2 linked regions of the Allochromatium vinosum DSM 180 genome follow. The protein of the gene in region 2 binds, or shares a complex with, the protein of the main gene of each other region. Links are inferred from orthologs where the notes say so. Each region holds a gene or a part of one and is shown on either strand. Other genes may lie near its edges.

Region 1 (6,231 bases), 2.5 Mb from region 2 along the record:
AGAAAGATCAAGAAGGGTGATGACGTCATGGTCATCGCCGGCAAGGACAAGGGCAAGCGCGGCACGGTGCTCAAGGTAGTCGACGAGAATCACGTCGTCGTCGAGAACATCAACATCGCCCGCAAGCACCAGAAAGGCAATCCGCAAGCCGGAGCGCCGGGCGGCATCATCGACAAGGCGATGCCGATCCACGTCTCCAATGTCGGGCTCTACAACCCGATCAAGGGTGCGGCCGACCGAGTCGGCTTCAAGACCCTGGAAGACGGGCGCAAGGTGCGTGTGTTCAAGTCCAACGACGAAGTCGTCGACGTCTGACCGGGTGAAGCGAGATGTCCAGATTACAGACTGAATACAAAGAGCGCATCGTTCCTCAGCTCAAGGAGCATTTCGGCTACCAGAGCGTGATGCAGGTGCCCAAGATCGAGAAGATCACACTCAACATGGGCGTGGGCGAGGCCGTGGCCGACAAGAAGGTCATGGACAATGCCGTCGCCGATCTGCGCGCCATCGCCGGTCAGCAGCCGATCGTGACCTACGCCCGCAAATCGGTCGCCGGGTTCAAGATCCGCGAAGGCTGGCCGATCGGCTGCAAGGTCACGCTGCGTCGCGAGCGCATGTACGAGTTCCTCGATCGCCTGATCAGTGTCTCGATCCCGCGTATCCGCGACTTCCGCGGTCTGAGTGCCAAGTCCTTCGATGGCCGCGGCAACTATTCCATGGGCGTGCGTGAGCAGATCATGTTCCCCGAGATCGATTACGACAAGATCGATGCGCTGCGCGGACTCGACATCACCATTACGACCACGGCGCGGACGGACGAAGAAGGACGTGCCCTGCTCGCGGCCTTCAATTTTCCGTTCCGAACCTAAGGTAGAGCCCCATGGCGAAGAAGAGCATGATTGCGCGCGACCGCAAGCGCACCGAGATCGCAGCCCAGTTCAGCGCTAAGCGCGCGGCCCTCAAGGCCGTAATCAATGATCGCAGCGCGAGTTCCGAGCAGATCGACGAAGCGCTGGCGAAGCTGCAGAAGCTGCCGCGCGATGCCGGCCCGACGCGCCAGCAGCGTCGCTGCCGCGTCAGCGGTCGTCCGCACGCGGTCTATCGCAAGTTCGGCCTGTCGCGCAACAAGCTGCGCGAGGCCGTGATGCGCGGGGACGTCCCCGGCGTCGTCAAGGCGAGCTGGTAAGTTCAGCCACACGTTTTTCAACCTACCGGGTATCGCGTCGCAACGACGGCCTGACCCACGGAGAAGCCAATGAGTATGTCGGATCCGATTGCGGATATGCTGACACGCATCCGCAACGGCCAGCAGCGCGGTAAGATCACGATCGTGATGCCGTCTTCAAAGCAGAAAGTCGCCATCGCGAATCTGCTTAAAGAAGAAGGCTACATCGCCGACGCCATGGTCGAAGCCAAGGGTGGCAAGCCCGAGCTGGTCATCAAGCTCAAGTATTATCGCGGCAAGCCCGTGATCGAGTTCCTCAAGCGCGTTTCGCGCCCCGGACTGCGCATCTATCGCGGCAAGGACGAGCTGCCCAAGGTCTGGGCCGGGCTCGGCATCGCCATCGTCTCCACCTCCAAGGGTCTGATGACCGACCGCGCGGCCCGTCAGGCCGGACACGGCGGCGAGATCATCGCCTACGTCGCTTAAGGGGAGACTACGATGTCACGTGTTGCAAAAGCTCCCATCAAGCTGCCCAAGGGCGTCACCGTCGAGATCAGCGGTCAGGACGTCAAGGTCAAGGGTCCGAAAGGCGCCCTGGACTGGTGTGTCCATCCGACCGTTCGCGTCTGCGAAGAGAACGGCGAGATCCGGGTCGCGCCCGCCGAGGGCCAGACCGAAGCCTGGGCCATGGCCGGCACCACCCGTGCGCTGCTCAACAACATGGTCACCGGCTGCGGCGCCGGCTTCACGCGCAAGCTGACCCTGGTCGGCGTCGGTTATCGCGCGCAGGCCAAGGGCGACGTGCTCAACCTCAGCCTGGGCTTCTCACATCCGGTCGACTATCCGGTGCCGAAGGGCATCACGATCGAGACCCCCAGTCAGACCGAGATCCTGGTGTCGGGCGCCGACAAGCAGCAGGTCGGTCAGGTCGCCTCCGAGATCCGGGCTTATCGTCCGCCGGAGCCGTACAAGGGCAAGGGTGTTCGTTACGCGGACGAGAACGTCCTGCGTAAGGAAGCCAAGAAGAAATAAGGGGTCTCAACGATGGACAAGAAACAGGCTCGCCTGCGTCGTGCGACGCGGGCCCGCGCCAAAATTCGCGAGCTTGGCGCCTACCGGCTGTGCGTGCATCGCACGCCGCGCCACACCTATGCCCAGATCATCGCGCCCGGCGAGACCGGCGACCGCGTGCTCGCCAGTGCCTCGACCGTCGAGAAGGCGCTGGCCGAGCAGATCACGGGCAACAAGGCCAACATCGCCGCTGCCACCGTCATCGGCAAGGCAATCGCCGAGCGCGCTCTGGCCGCTGGTGTCGAGACAGTCGCCTTCGACCGTTCCGGCTTCCGTTATCACGGCCGTCTCAAGGCGCTGGCGGATGCCGCGCGTGAAGGCGGATTGAAATTCTAGGGGAGCGAGCAATGGCAAACTTCAATCCAAAAGTGGAAGGCGACGATCTCCTCGAAAAGCTGGTGGCGGTCAATCGTGTCGCCAAGGTGGTCAAGGGTGGCCGTCAGTTCGGTTTCGCCGCCCTGACTGTGGTCGGCGACGGCAAGGGCCGGGTCGGCTTCGGTCGCGGCAAGGCGCGTGAGGTGCCGATCGCGATCCAGAAGGCGATGGAGAACGCGCGCAAGAACATGATCGAGGTCAAGCTCAACGGCTCGACCCTGCAATATCCCTTGCAGGGCAAGCACGGTGCGGCCAAGGTCTTCATGCAGCCGGCCTCCGAGGGTACCGGAATCATCGCCGGCGGCGCCATGCGTGCCGTGTTCGAGGTGCTGGGCGTGCAGAACGTGCTCGCCAAGTGCATCGGCACCAACAACCCGATCAACGTCGTGCGCGCCACCGTCAATGGTCTGCGCGCCATGAGCGATCCGGCGACCGTTGCCGCCAAGCGCGGCAAGAGCGTCGAAGAGATCCTGGGGTAAGCGATGTCCGACAAGAAAATGATGAAGGTCAAGCTGGTGCGCAGCGTGCACGGGCGCCTCAAGCGTCATCAGGCCTGCGTGCGCGGTCTGGGGCTGCGTCGCATGCACCAGGTCGTCGAGGTCGAGGATACGCCCTGTACGCGCGGCATGGTCAACGCCGTGCAGTACATGGTCAAGGTCGTGGAGGAAGCCTGAGATGAAACTCAATGATCTGCGGCCCGATCCGGGCAGCCGTCCCTCCGCCAAGCGCGTCGGTCGCGGTATCGGCAGCGGCCTAGGCAAGACCTGCGGTCGCGGCCACAAGGGTCAGAAGGCCCGTGCCGGCGGTTTCCACAAGGTCGGCTTCGAGGGCGGTCAGATGCCCTTGCAGCGCCGTCTGCCCAAGGTCGGCTTCCGTTCGCGCAAGTCGCTGGAGAAGGACGAGGTGCGTCTGACCGAGCTGAACCTGGTCGAGGGCGATGTCGTCGACCTAGAGACGCTCAGAGCAGCCGGTCTGATCAATCGCGTCGTCAAGAGCGCCAAGATCATCGCCTCCGGCGAGGTCACGCGCGCCCTGACCATCCGTGGTCTGGGCGTGACCAAGGGCGCGCGCGCCGCGATCGAGGCCGCCGGCGGCACGATCGAAGACTAACCCAAGGGTTTGAGACGGATGGCTAAAAACGCTGGATCCATGGCTGGGGCGCTCGGCGGGATGGGGCAGTTGACCGAGTTGCGTCGGCGTCTGATGTTCCTGTTGGGGGCCTTGCTCGTCTATCGCATCGGTACCTTCATCCCGGTTCCGGGTGTGAATCCGGAGGCGCTGGCCATCCTCTTCGACCAGAACCAGGGTTCCATCCTGGACATGTTCAACATGTTCTCGGGTGGCGCTCTGGAGCGCGCGAGTCTGTTCGCACTCGGCGTCATGCCCTACATCTCCGCCTCCATCATCGTGCAGTTGATGACGGCGGTGGTGCCTCAGCTTGAGCAGCTGAAGAAAGAGGGCGAGGCCGGGCGGCGCAAGATCACCCAGTACACCCGCTACGGCACGGTGTTCCTGGCGACCTTCCAGGCCATCGGTATCTCGATGGCACTGCAAGGGCAGACGGCCGGCGGCTCGGCGCTGGTGGCACACTCGGGCGTGGGCTTCGTGTTCACGGCGACCGTATCGCTGGTGACGGGTACTATGTTCCTGATGTGGCTCGGCGAGCAGATCACCGAGCGCGGCATCGGCAACGGCATCTCGATGATCATCTTTGGCGGTATCGTCGCCGGTCTTCCAGCTGCGCTCGGCGGCACGCTGGAGCTGGCGCGCACCGGTGAGATGAACGCACTGGCCGTCCTGGCGCTGTTTGCCATGGCGCTGGCCGTGACCGCCTTCGTGGTCTTCGTCGAGCGCGGTCAGCGGCGTATCACGGTGAACTATGCACGCCGCCAGCAGGGGCGCAAGATGATGCAGGCACAGAGCACGCACCTGCCGCTCAAGCTCAACATGGCCGGTGTGATTCCGCCGATCTTCGCCTCCAGCATCATCCTGTTTCCGGGCACGCTCGGTCAGTGGTTCGGCAGCAGCGAGGATCTGCGCTGGATCGCGGACATCACGTCCAAGCTCGCGCCCGGTGAGCCGGTGTATGTGCTGCTTTATGCCTCGGCGATCATCTTCTTCTGTTTCTTCTACACCGCGTTGGTCTTCAACGCCAAGGAAACAGCGGACAACCTGAAGCGCTCGGGTGCCTTCATTCCGGGCATCCGTCCGGGCGAGCAGACGGCCCGGTACATCGATGGCGTCATGACCCGGCTGACCGCCGCCGGTGCCATCTACATCACCGCCGTCTGTCTGCTGCCGGAGTTCCTGATCGTCGGCTACAACGTGCCCTTCTACTTCGGCGGTACCTCGCTGCTGATCGTGGTGGTCGTGGTCATGGACTTCATGGCCCAGGTGCAGGCGCATCTGATGTCGCATCAGTACGAAGGGCTGATGAAGAAGGCCAATCTGAAGGCTCCGGGCGGCGGACTGCTGCGCTGAAGCCGTCAACAAATCTTGGTAGACCGCGTCCAGCGCGGCGACCGTCCGGAGTCGCTCTCGGACGGTCGGTTCATTGCAAACACCGCCTGTCGTACGTGGACGCGGTTCAGGAGACAAAACATGAAAGTGCGTGCATCCGTCAAAAAGCTGTGCAGAAACTGCCGAATCATTCGGCGCAATGGTTCGGTGCGTGTGATCTGTTCCGATCCGCGTCACAAGCAGCGCCAGGGTTGATCGATCCTTGGTTGACCTGAACAAACTGTTTGATATACTGCGCGGTTTACCCGCTGAGCATTTAGGACTAAGGGGTTCGTAAACATGGCCCGTATCGCCGGCGTCAACATCCCAGATAAAAAACACGCCGTGATCGCGTTGACCGCGATCTATGGCATTGGTCGTACCCGTGCGGGTCTGATTTGCGATGCAGCGGGTATCGCGCGTACCACCAAGGTGCAGAGCCTCACGGAAGAAGAAGTCGACAAGCTGCGTAATGAGGTCGCGAAGTATTCGGTCGAGGGCGATCTGCGGCGCGAGGTGTCGATGAACATCAAGCGGCTGATGGATCTCGGCTGCTACCGGGGCATCCGTCACCGTCGCGGGTTGCCGCTGCGCGGTCAGCGCACCCGTACCAACGCCCGGACCCGCAAGGGGCCGCGTCGCCCGATCAAACGCTAAGCGCTCGCGCTCGGCCAGATGAGCTGGATTACGTCGAATGGCTAAACCGATTCGCAACACGAAGAAGAAAATCAAGAAGCAGGTCGCGGACGGGGTCGCCCACGTCCATGCCTCCTTCAACAACACTATCATTACCATCACCGACCGGCAGGGCAATGCCCTGGCCTGGGCGACCTCCGGCGGCTCGGGTTTCCGCGGCTCGCGCAAGAGCACGCCCTTTGCCGCACAGGTCGCCGCCGACAAGGCTGGTCAAGCCGCGAAGGAGTACGGTCTGCGCAACCTGGATGTCAACGTCAAGGGGCCGGGACCGGGACGCGAGTCCGCCGTGCGCGCGCTCAACAATGCCGGTTTCAAGATCACCAGCATCACCGACGTGACGCCCATCCCGCACAACGGCTGCCGCCCGCCCAAGAAGCGGCGCGTCTGACGGTCCGACAGTTCAACAGGAAGACACATGGCACGTT
Region 2 (6,636 bases):
ACGCTGGACTGGCCCGTCAGCGTTTGTACGCGACAGCCGGGGGCGGGTGCATTCAGCTCTGCGGCCTGAGTCGCCATGGAGCCGAAGGCCAGCAAGCACAGTGTGAGGGCTGTGATCTTCATCCGATCCTCCGCCAGAAAACAGCGCTTTTCAGGGGATTATGAATCGAGCGTGGGAGGACGCCTATTCAGCCCCCACTCGTGTTCGACGGGCGTCGACGGACACGGCCCAGGTCGACAGTCGAACAATGGCCCCAATCGGCCGAAAATCCAAGTCTAGCGCGCCGGCCACAGTCCCCGGATGGCGGCGATTCCCTGGGCGCCATGCTGGAAGGCGTCGTCCAGATCGTCCGTCGTCAGCCCGCCGAGCGCATAGACCGGCAGCGGCACGAGGTCGACCCAAGCGGCAAAAGTGTTCCAGCCGAGCGGGCTGGTCTCGGGATGGCTGGCCGTGGGTTTGACGGGCGAGAGCAGCGCGTAATCCAGACCCAGGTCGACCGCGCGGGCCAATTGGACCGGATCATGGCAGGATGCGCCGACCAGTTCGCTCGATCGGCCTGGACGCTCGCGGAGCGTCATCAATACCTGACTGTTCAGATGCAGACCATGACGCGGAACGCTCGCGACCTCGGCGGGATCGCGATTGAGCAGCAGTTTCGCGCCCGTTCGGTCACAGAGATCACAGGCCGCCTGCGCCAGATGCACATAGTCGTTCGCTGAAAGCTGGTGCGCGCGCAGTTGCACCAGACGCGCACCGGTCTCCAGAGCACGCCCCAGACGCGCCAGGAACGCATCGGGCCGGTCTGGTTCCTCGCCCGTGATCAGCATGAGCGGCGGCAGACGCAGCGAGGTGATGATGGGGCGGTCGGCGGCGGGAAAGGCGGCGGGATCCATCTCCTCGGGCGCCAGCCAGTCGAGCGGCTGGCCCTCACGTCCGTGTGGAACGCCCGCATAGTCGTCCACCCGATGCACGTCGAGCAGGATATGGCGATCGCCATAGTCGTGATGAACGCGGATCAGCGGACGGCTGGCGCGCACCTGGATGCCGAGTTCCTCGGCGAGTTCGCGCGCCAGACCGGCTTCGGGCGACTCGCCCGGTTCCAGCTTGCCGCCCGGAAACTCCCAGAGTCCGCCCTGATGCACATGATCGGGGCGCTTGCCGACCAGGATGCGCCCGCTCGCGTCGGCGATGGCGCCGGCCATGACATGGATGATTTCAGGCATGGGCGCGACTCCAGAGCGTCCGTCAGACGGCCGAAGCCGCGCCCATTCCGCGATCAACTCCGATATTCGGCGTTGATGCGCACATAGTCGTAGGAGAAGTCGCAGGTGAGCACTTCGGCGTCCACCGTGCCGCGACCGAGCGCGACCCGGATCAGGATCTCGGACTCGGCCATGACAGCAGCGCCGGCCTGTTCGGTGTAATCCGCCGCGCGACCGCCCGCTTCGACGATGCGCACCTCGCCGAGCCAGATGTCGACATCCTCGATGACTAGATTCTCGACACCGGCCCGCCCCACGGCGGCCAGAATCCGCCCCCAGTTGGGATCGGAGGCGAAGAGCGCGGTCTTGACCAGCGGCGAGTGGGCGATGGTATAGGCCACGCGCCGTGCCTCGTCGCGATCGCGCGCCTGCTCGACGCGCACCGTCACCAGCTTGGTCGCGCCCTCGCCGTCGCGCACGATGGCGGTGGCCAGTTCGACGCAGACCGACTCGACCGCCGCTTGCAGGGCCGCATAGTCAGTGCTGGTCTCATCGACGATGGGCGCATTGCCGAGCGCCCCGGTCGCGGCCAACACGCAGGCATCGTTGGTCGAGGTGTCGCCGTCGATGCTGATGGCATTGAACGAGCGATCGGCCGCCGCCTTGAGACAGCCTTGCAGCACCTCGGGCGCCACGGCGGCATCGGTGGCGATGAAGGCGAGCATGGTCGCCATGTCGGGACAGATCATGCCCGCGCCCTTGGCGATGCCGGTGATGGTCGCCTGACGCCCGTCGATCTCAAAGGTCCGCGAGCAGAGCTTCGGCACGGTGTCCGTGGTCATGATGGCGCGCGCCGCGTCCGGCCAGGCCGCCGCCTCGAACCGCTCCAGAAGTGCCGGCATGGCGGCTTCGAACCGCGCGACCGGCAGCGGCTCGCCGATCACGCCGGTCGAGAAGGGCAAGACCTCCTCGGGCCGACAGCCCGCCGCCTCGGCGAGCGCGGCGCAGCAGGCGCGCGTGTCGTCGAGTCCGCGCGCGCCGGTGCCGGCATTGGCGTTACCCGAGTTGACGAGCAGATAACGCGGCGCGGTCTGGCTCAGATGATGACGCGCCAGCATCACCGGCGCAGCACAGAAGGCATTGCGGGTGAAGACGGCGGCGGTCGTCGCGCCTGGAGCCAATTCGAGCGCAAGCAGATCGTCGCGCCCCTGATAGCGGATACCCGCCCCAATGGTCGCCAGACGCACGCCCGGAACCGGGAGAAAGGACAACTCGGTCTTGTTCTCGCTCATGACGTCATACGCCCTTCAGTCGACCTTGCCGCAGCACTGCTTGTATTTCTTGCCCGAACCACAGGGACAGGGTTCGTTGCGCCCGACCTTGCGCCCGTCGCGCACATAGGGATGATGATCCTCTTCGGCCCGACTCCGGCCACCCGTCGACTCGGACGACTCCTCGTCACCCTCGCCGAAGCCCTCGAAGACATCGTGCTTGAACTCGAACCCCTTGGGCGCGGGTTCCGGCGTGCGCCGAGCCGCGAAGTCGGCCTCCACACCGGCCTGGATCTCCAGCTTGGCGAGCGTCGTCACCACATCCTGCTTGATACCCGCAAGCATGGCCGAGAACATCAGGAACGCCTCGCGCTTGTACTCCTGCTTGGGGTTCTTCTGCGCATAACCGCGCAGATGGATACCCTGGCGCAGATAGTCCATCGCGGCCAGGTGGTCCTTCCAGTGGCTGTCGAGCGTCTGGAGCATGACCGCGCGCTCGACCTGGCGCATATTGGCCGTACCGATCAGATTCTCGCGTTCCTGGTAGCGCTGAGCCAGCGCGTCCTGAATGCGGCGGCGCAGGGTCTCCTCGTGCAGGTCGTGATCCTGGTCGAGCCAGCTCTGGATCGGCCAGTCACCGCCGAAGTGCTCGACGAGCGCCTCTGAGAGTCCGGCGATGTTCCACTGCTCCTCCAGGCTGTCGGGCGGAATATAGATGTCGATCAGCCCCTTGAGCACGTCGGCGCGCATGGCCTCGACGGTCTCGGAGACGTCGAGCGCATCCATCAGATCGCGGCGCTGACGATAGATGACCTTACGCTGATCGTTGGCGACATCGTCGTATTCGAGCAGCTGCTTGCGAATGTCGAAGTTGCGACCCTCGACCTTGCGTTGGGCGTTCTCGATCGCCTTGGTCACCCAGGGATGCTCGATGGCCTCGCCCTTCTGCATCCCGAGGCGCTGCATCATCTTGCCGACCCGGTCGGAGGCGAAGATACGCATCAGGTTGTCTTCGAGCGACAGATAGAAGCGCGAGGAGCCGGGATCGCCCTGACGCCCCGAACGGCCGCGCAACTGGTTGTCGATACGCCGCGACTCGTGACGCTCGGTACCGACCACATGCAGACCGCCGGCCTGGATGACCTGCTCGTGACGCGCCTTCCAGGCCGCGCGCAGTGCCGCGTGATCGGCGTTCGGGCCAGCCTCTTCCAGCTCGGCCTCCAGATTGCCGCCGAGCACGATGTCGGTCCCGCGACCGGCCATGTTGGTGGCGATGGTCACGGCACCCGGACGTCCGGCCTGGGCGATGATGCCGGCCTCGCGTTCGTGCTGCTTGGCGTTGAGCACCTCGTGGGCGATGCCGGCCTTCTTGAGCAGACCCGAGACCAGCTCGGAGGTCTCGATCGAGGCCGTACCGACCAGCACCGGCTGACCGCGCTGCACGCAGTCCTGCACATCGGCGATGATCGCCTCGTATTTCTCCTGCGGGGTCAGATAGACCAGATCGCCGCGATCGTCGCGCACCATCGGCTGGTTGGTCGGGATGACGACGACCTCCAGGCCGTAGATCTGCTGGAACTCGAACGCCTCGGTATCCGCCGTGCCGGTCATGCCCGAGAGCTTGGGATAGAGCCGGAACAGGTTCTGGAAGGTGATCGAGGCCATGGTCTGGTTCTCGGGCTGGATCGGCACCCCTTCCTTGGCCTCGACCGCCTGATGCAGACCTTCCGACCAGCGCCGTCCGGGCATGGTGCGCCCGGTGAACTCGTCGACGATGATGACCTGACCGTCGCGCACGATGTACTCGACGTTCTTCTGGAACAGCGTGTGGGCGCGCAGGGCGGCATAGACATGGTGCATGAGCACGATGTTGCCCGGATCGTAGAGTCCGTCGCCCTCTTCCAGCAGACCGATCTCGACGAGCATCTGCTCGACCTTCTCGTGCCCTTCTTCACTCAGATAGACCTGACGGACCTTCTCGTCGACCGAGAAATCGCCCGGCCCGAAGTCCGGCTGGCCCTCTTCGTTGGTGATGGGCGCCTGACGGGTGAGCCTGGGGATGAGCGTGTCGATCTGCTTGTAGAGATCCGTGCTGCCCTCGGACGGCCCCGAGATGATGAGCGGCGTGCGCGCCTCGTCGATCAGGATGGAGTCGACCTCGTCGACGATGGCGTAGAACGGATCGCGCTGCACACGCTGCTCGGGCGTGAACGCCATGTTGTCGCGCAGATAGTCGAAGCCGTATTCGTTGTTGGTGCCGTAGGTGATGTCGGCGCCATAGGTCTCGCGCCGGGTGCAGGGGCGCAGATGACGATGGCCCTGACCGGCCTCCAGCTCGAACTCGGGATCGAACAGATAGGAGGCCATGTCCGGCCCCAGTCCGCCCGAGGAATTGATGACGCCAACCGACAGCCCCAGGAAGTGATAGAGCCGCCCCATCCAGGCCGCGTCGCGCCGTGCCAGATAATCGTTGACGGTGACGACGTGCACGCCCTGGCCGGGCAGCGCGTTGAGATAGGCCGCCAGCGTGGCCACCAGGGTCTTGCCCTCACCGGTGCGCATCTCGGCGATCTTGCCGCTGTTGAGCACCATGCCGCCGACGAGCTGCACATCGAAGTGCCGCATCCCGAGCACGCGCTTGCCGGCCTCGCGCACGACCCCGAAGGCTTCGGGCAGCAGATCGTCGAGCGTCGTGCCCCCGGCCAGACGCTCGCGGAACTCGACGGTCTTGGCCGCGAGTGCCTGATCCGAGAGCTGCGCCAGTTCGGGCTCGAGCGCGTTGATGCGCGCCACCGTCTTCATCAGTGATTTGACCAGCCGCTCGTTGCGGCTGCCGAAGAGCTTCTTGAATGGATTGAACATCGCGGGATTCTTTAAGAGAGCCTGACGCGGAAAGCGGCGGATGATAACGGATTTCGCTGCGAACCGCGTCTGGGAATGCGCCCGAGGCGCGGGCGTTTGGCCGTGGAGACAGTCGGTCAGCGCAGCACGTCGGCCCTGGCGAGACGCTGGGCCGGCTGGCTACGCAGATAGGGCATGGGATCGACCGCCCGTCCGTTGCGGATCACCTCGAAATGCACATGCGGTCCGGTCGCCGTCCCGGTCGAGCCGACGGTCGCGATCTGCTGGCCCTGCCGGATCAGATCACCCTCACGGACCAGATTGGCGGTATTGTGCGCATAGCGCGTCACCAAGCCATCGCGATGACGGATGTCGACCAGATTGCCGTAGCCATTGCGACGCCCGCTGAAGACCACGAGACCATCGGCAACGGCCAGGATGGGGGAGCCGCGCTTGGTGGCGAAATCGACGCCCTCATGGAACTGACGCGTATTGCGAACCGGATGCACCCGGACGCCATAGGGGGAGCTGATGTAGCCGGAACGCACCGGCCAGCCGCCAAGTTGCGCGCCGGCGGCCCTCGGCTGCTGTTCCAGAACCCGGTCGGCGAGCCGGTCGAGCTTGCGCTCACGATCCTGCACCAGCACCACGAGCGTCGACAATTCGTCGGCCAGCTCCTTGATGGTGTAATCGCGGGCCATGGCCGTCTCGGGACCACCGCGCGGCGGTGCGTTCACGAAGTCGAACTCATCGGGATCGAGTCCCGAGACCTGGACCAGACGCTCGCCGAGCGCATTGATCCGCAGGAGTTCGGCCTGCATTTCGCCCAAACGGGCGGCAATGGCGCCGATCTCGCCGGAATCCGTTACCGACGGGTTGACGGGCACGGTTTCCATGGCGATGCTAGTGCGACCGGGTGCGCCGGCGCGATCACCGATCCAGAATCCGAATCCAACCCCGGCCAGGGCAAAACTGGAGACGGCCGAGAGCATGACCAGAGTCTGGCCGCGTTGAGTTTTTTTGCGAGCGATGTGGGGCATGACTGATCTCTTCTACTGGTCAGGCTCGACGCCAGGCGCGGCCGACGTCGGGCATGGCCCCGAGTCCCGTCCAGCTCCACAGGGGCGGGCGATACGACGGGTCGGTCTCGGGAAGTGTGGGAGAGGCTTGAGCGAAAAGAGGATGTTGCGATGAGACTGCGTTTTCGACACATCCGTGATCACCTGAGTCATCACGGATTCGCGCGCGAACGGCTCGAACAGGACCGACGCGAACAGACGCTCGTCGCCGAGATTCGGGCGCTTCTGCCTGGAAAGCTTGGC

What was found.
Region 1: the proteins of secA (region 2) and secY are in contact, whole or in part, in a crystal structure (PDB 3DIN), measured with the Thermotoga maritima proteins. The link is inferred for Allochromatium vinosum DSM 180 from one-to-one orthologs. Residues at the interface, in WP_004082002.1 of Thermotoga maritima: Glu261, Ala262, Arg263, Lys300, Ala301, Arg302, Thr303, Ile304, Ile305, Leu323, Tyr324, Asp325, Pro326, Val329, Ser330, Tyr333, Ile336, Lys340, Phe345, Val349, Glu363, Phe364, Tyr374, Ser375, Gly376, Gly377, Glu393, Ile395, Thr482, Ser483; in WP_004081795.1 of Thermotoga maritima: Glu108, Gly109, Glu110, Glu111, Ala236, Glu237, Arg238, Arg239, Ile240, Thr241, Ile242, Gln243, Tyr244, Ala245, Arg246, Arg247, Val248, Thr249, Gly250, Arg251, Arg252, Val253, Tyr254, Gly256, Ala257, Ser258, Thr259, Tyr260, Leu261, Pro262.

Annotation. Positions count from the first base shown.
Region 1 is NC_013851.1:2,668,337-2,674,567, reverse strand. Bases 2,947-5,915 are described here. They hold secY (preprotein translocase subunit SecY), read left to right. Parts: upstream 2,947-3,739; coding sequence 3,740-5,092; downstream 5,093-5,915. Other genes in these bases: rpsK (30S ribosomal protein S11), read left to right, coding at 5,805-5,915; rpsM (30S ribosomal protein S13), read left to right, coding at 5,411-5,767; rpmJ (50S ribosomal protein L36), read left to right, coding at 5,213-5,326; rplO (50S ribosomal protein L15), read left to right, coding at 3,287-3,721; rpmD (50S ribosomal protein L30), read left to right, coding at 3,094-3,285. Outside these bases: rplX (50S ribosomal protein L24), read left to right, coding at 1-315; rplE (50S ribosomal protein L5), read left to right, coding at 330-869; rpsN (30S ribosomal protein S14), read left to right, coding at 881-1,186; rpsH (30S ribosomal protein S8), read left to right, coding at 1,256-1,651; rplF (50S ribosomal protein L6), read left to right, coding at 1,664-2,197; rplR (50S ribosomal protein L18), read left to right, coding at 2,210-2,572; more of rpsE, read left to right, coding at 2,584-2,946; more of rpsK, read left to right, coding at 5,916-6,194; rpsD (30S ribosomal protein S4), read left to right, coding at 6,222-6,231. UniProt on the Escherichia coli protein: The central subunit of the protein translocation channel SecYEG. Consists of two halves formed by TMs 1-5 and 6-10.
Region 2 is NC_013851.1:148,912-155,547, reverse strand. What follows is about bases 2,310-5,683. They hold secA (preprotein translocase subunit SecA), read right to left. Parts: upstream 5,336-5,683; coding sequence 2,510-5,335; downstream 2,310-2,509. Other genes in these bases: ALVIN_RS00715 (M23 family metallopeptidase), read right to left, coding at 5,452-5,683; argJ (bifunctional glutamate N-acetyltransferase/amino-acid acetyltransferase ArgJ), read right to left, coding at 2,310-2,494. Also shown: ALVIN_RS00735 (TlpA family protein disulfide reductase), read right to left, coding at 1-122; ALVIN_RS00730 (Nudix family hydrolase), read right to left, coding at 276-1,223; more of argJ, read right to left, coding at 1,277-2,309; more of ALVIN_RS00715, read right to left, coding at 5,684-6,354; ALVIN_RS00710 (DciA family protein), read left to right, coding at 6,505-6,636. UniProt on the Escherichia coli protein: Required for protein export, interacts with the SecYEG preprotein conducting channel.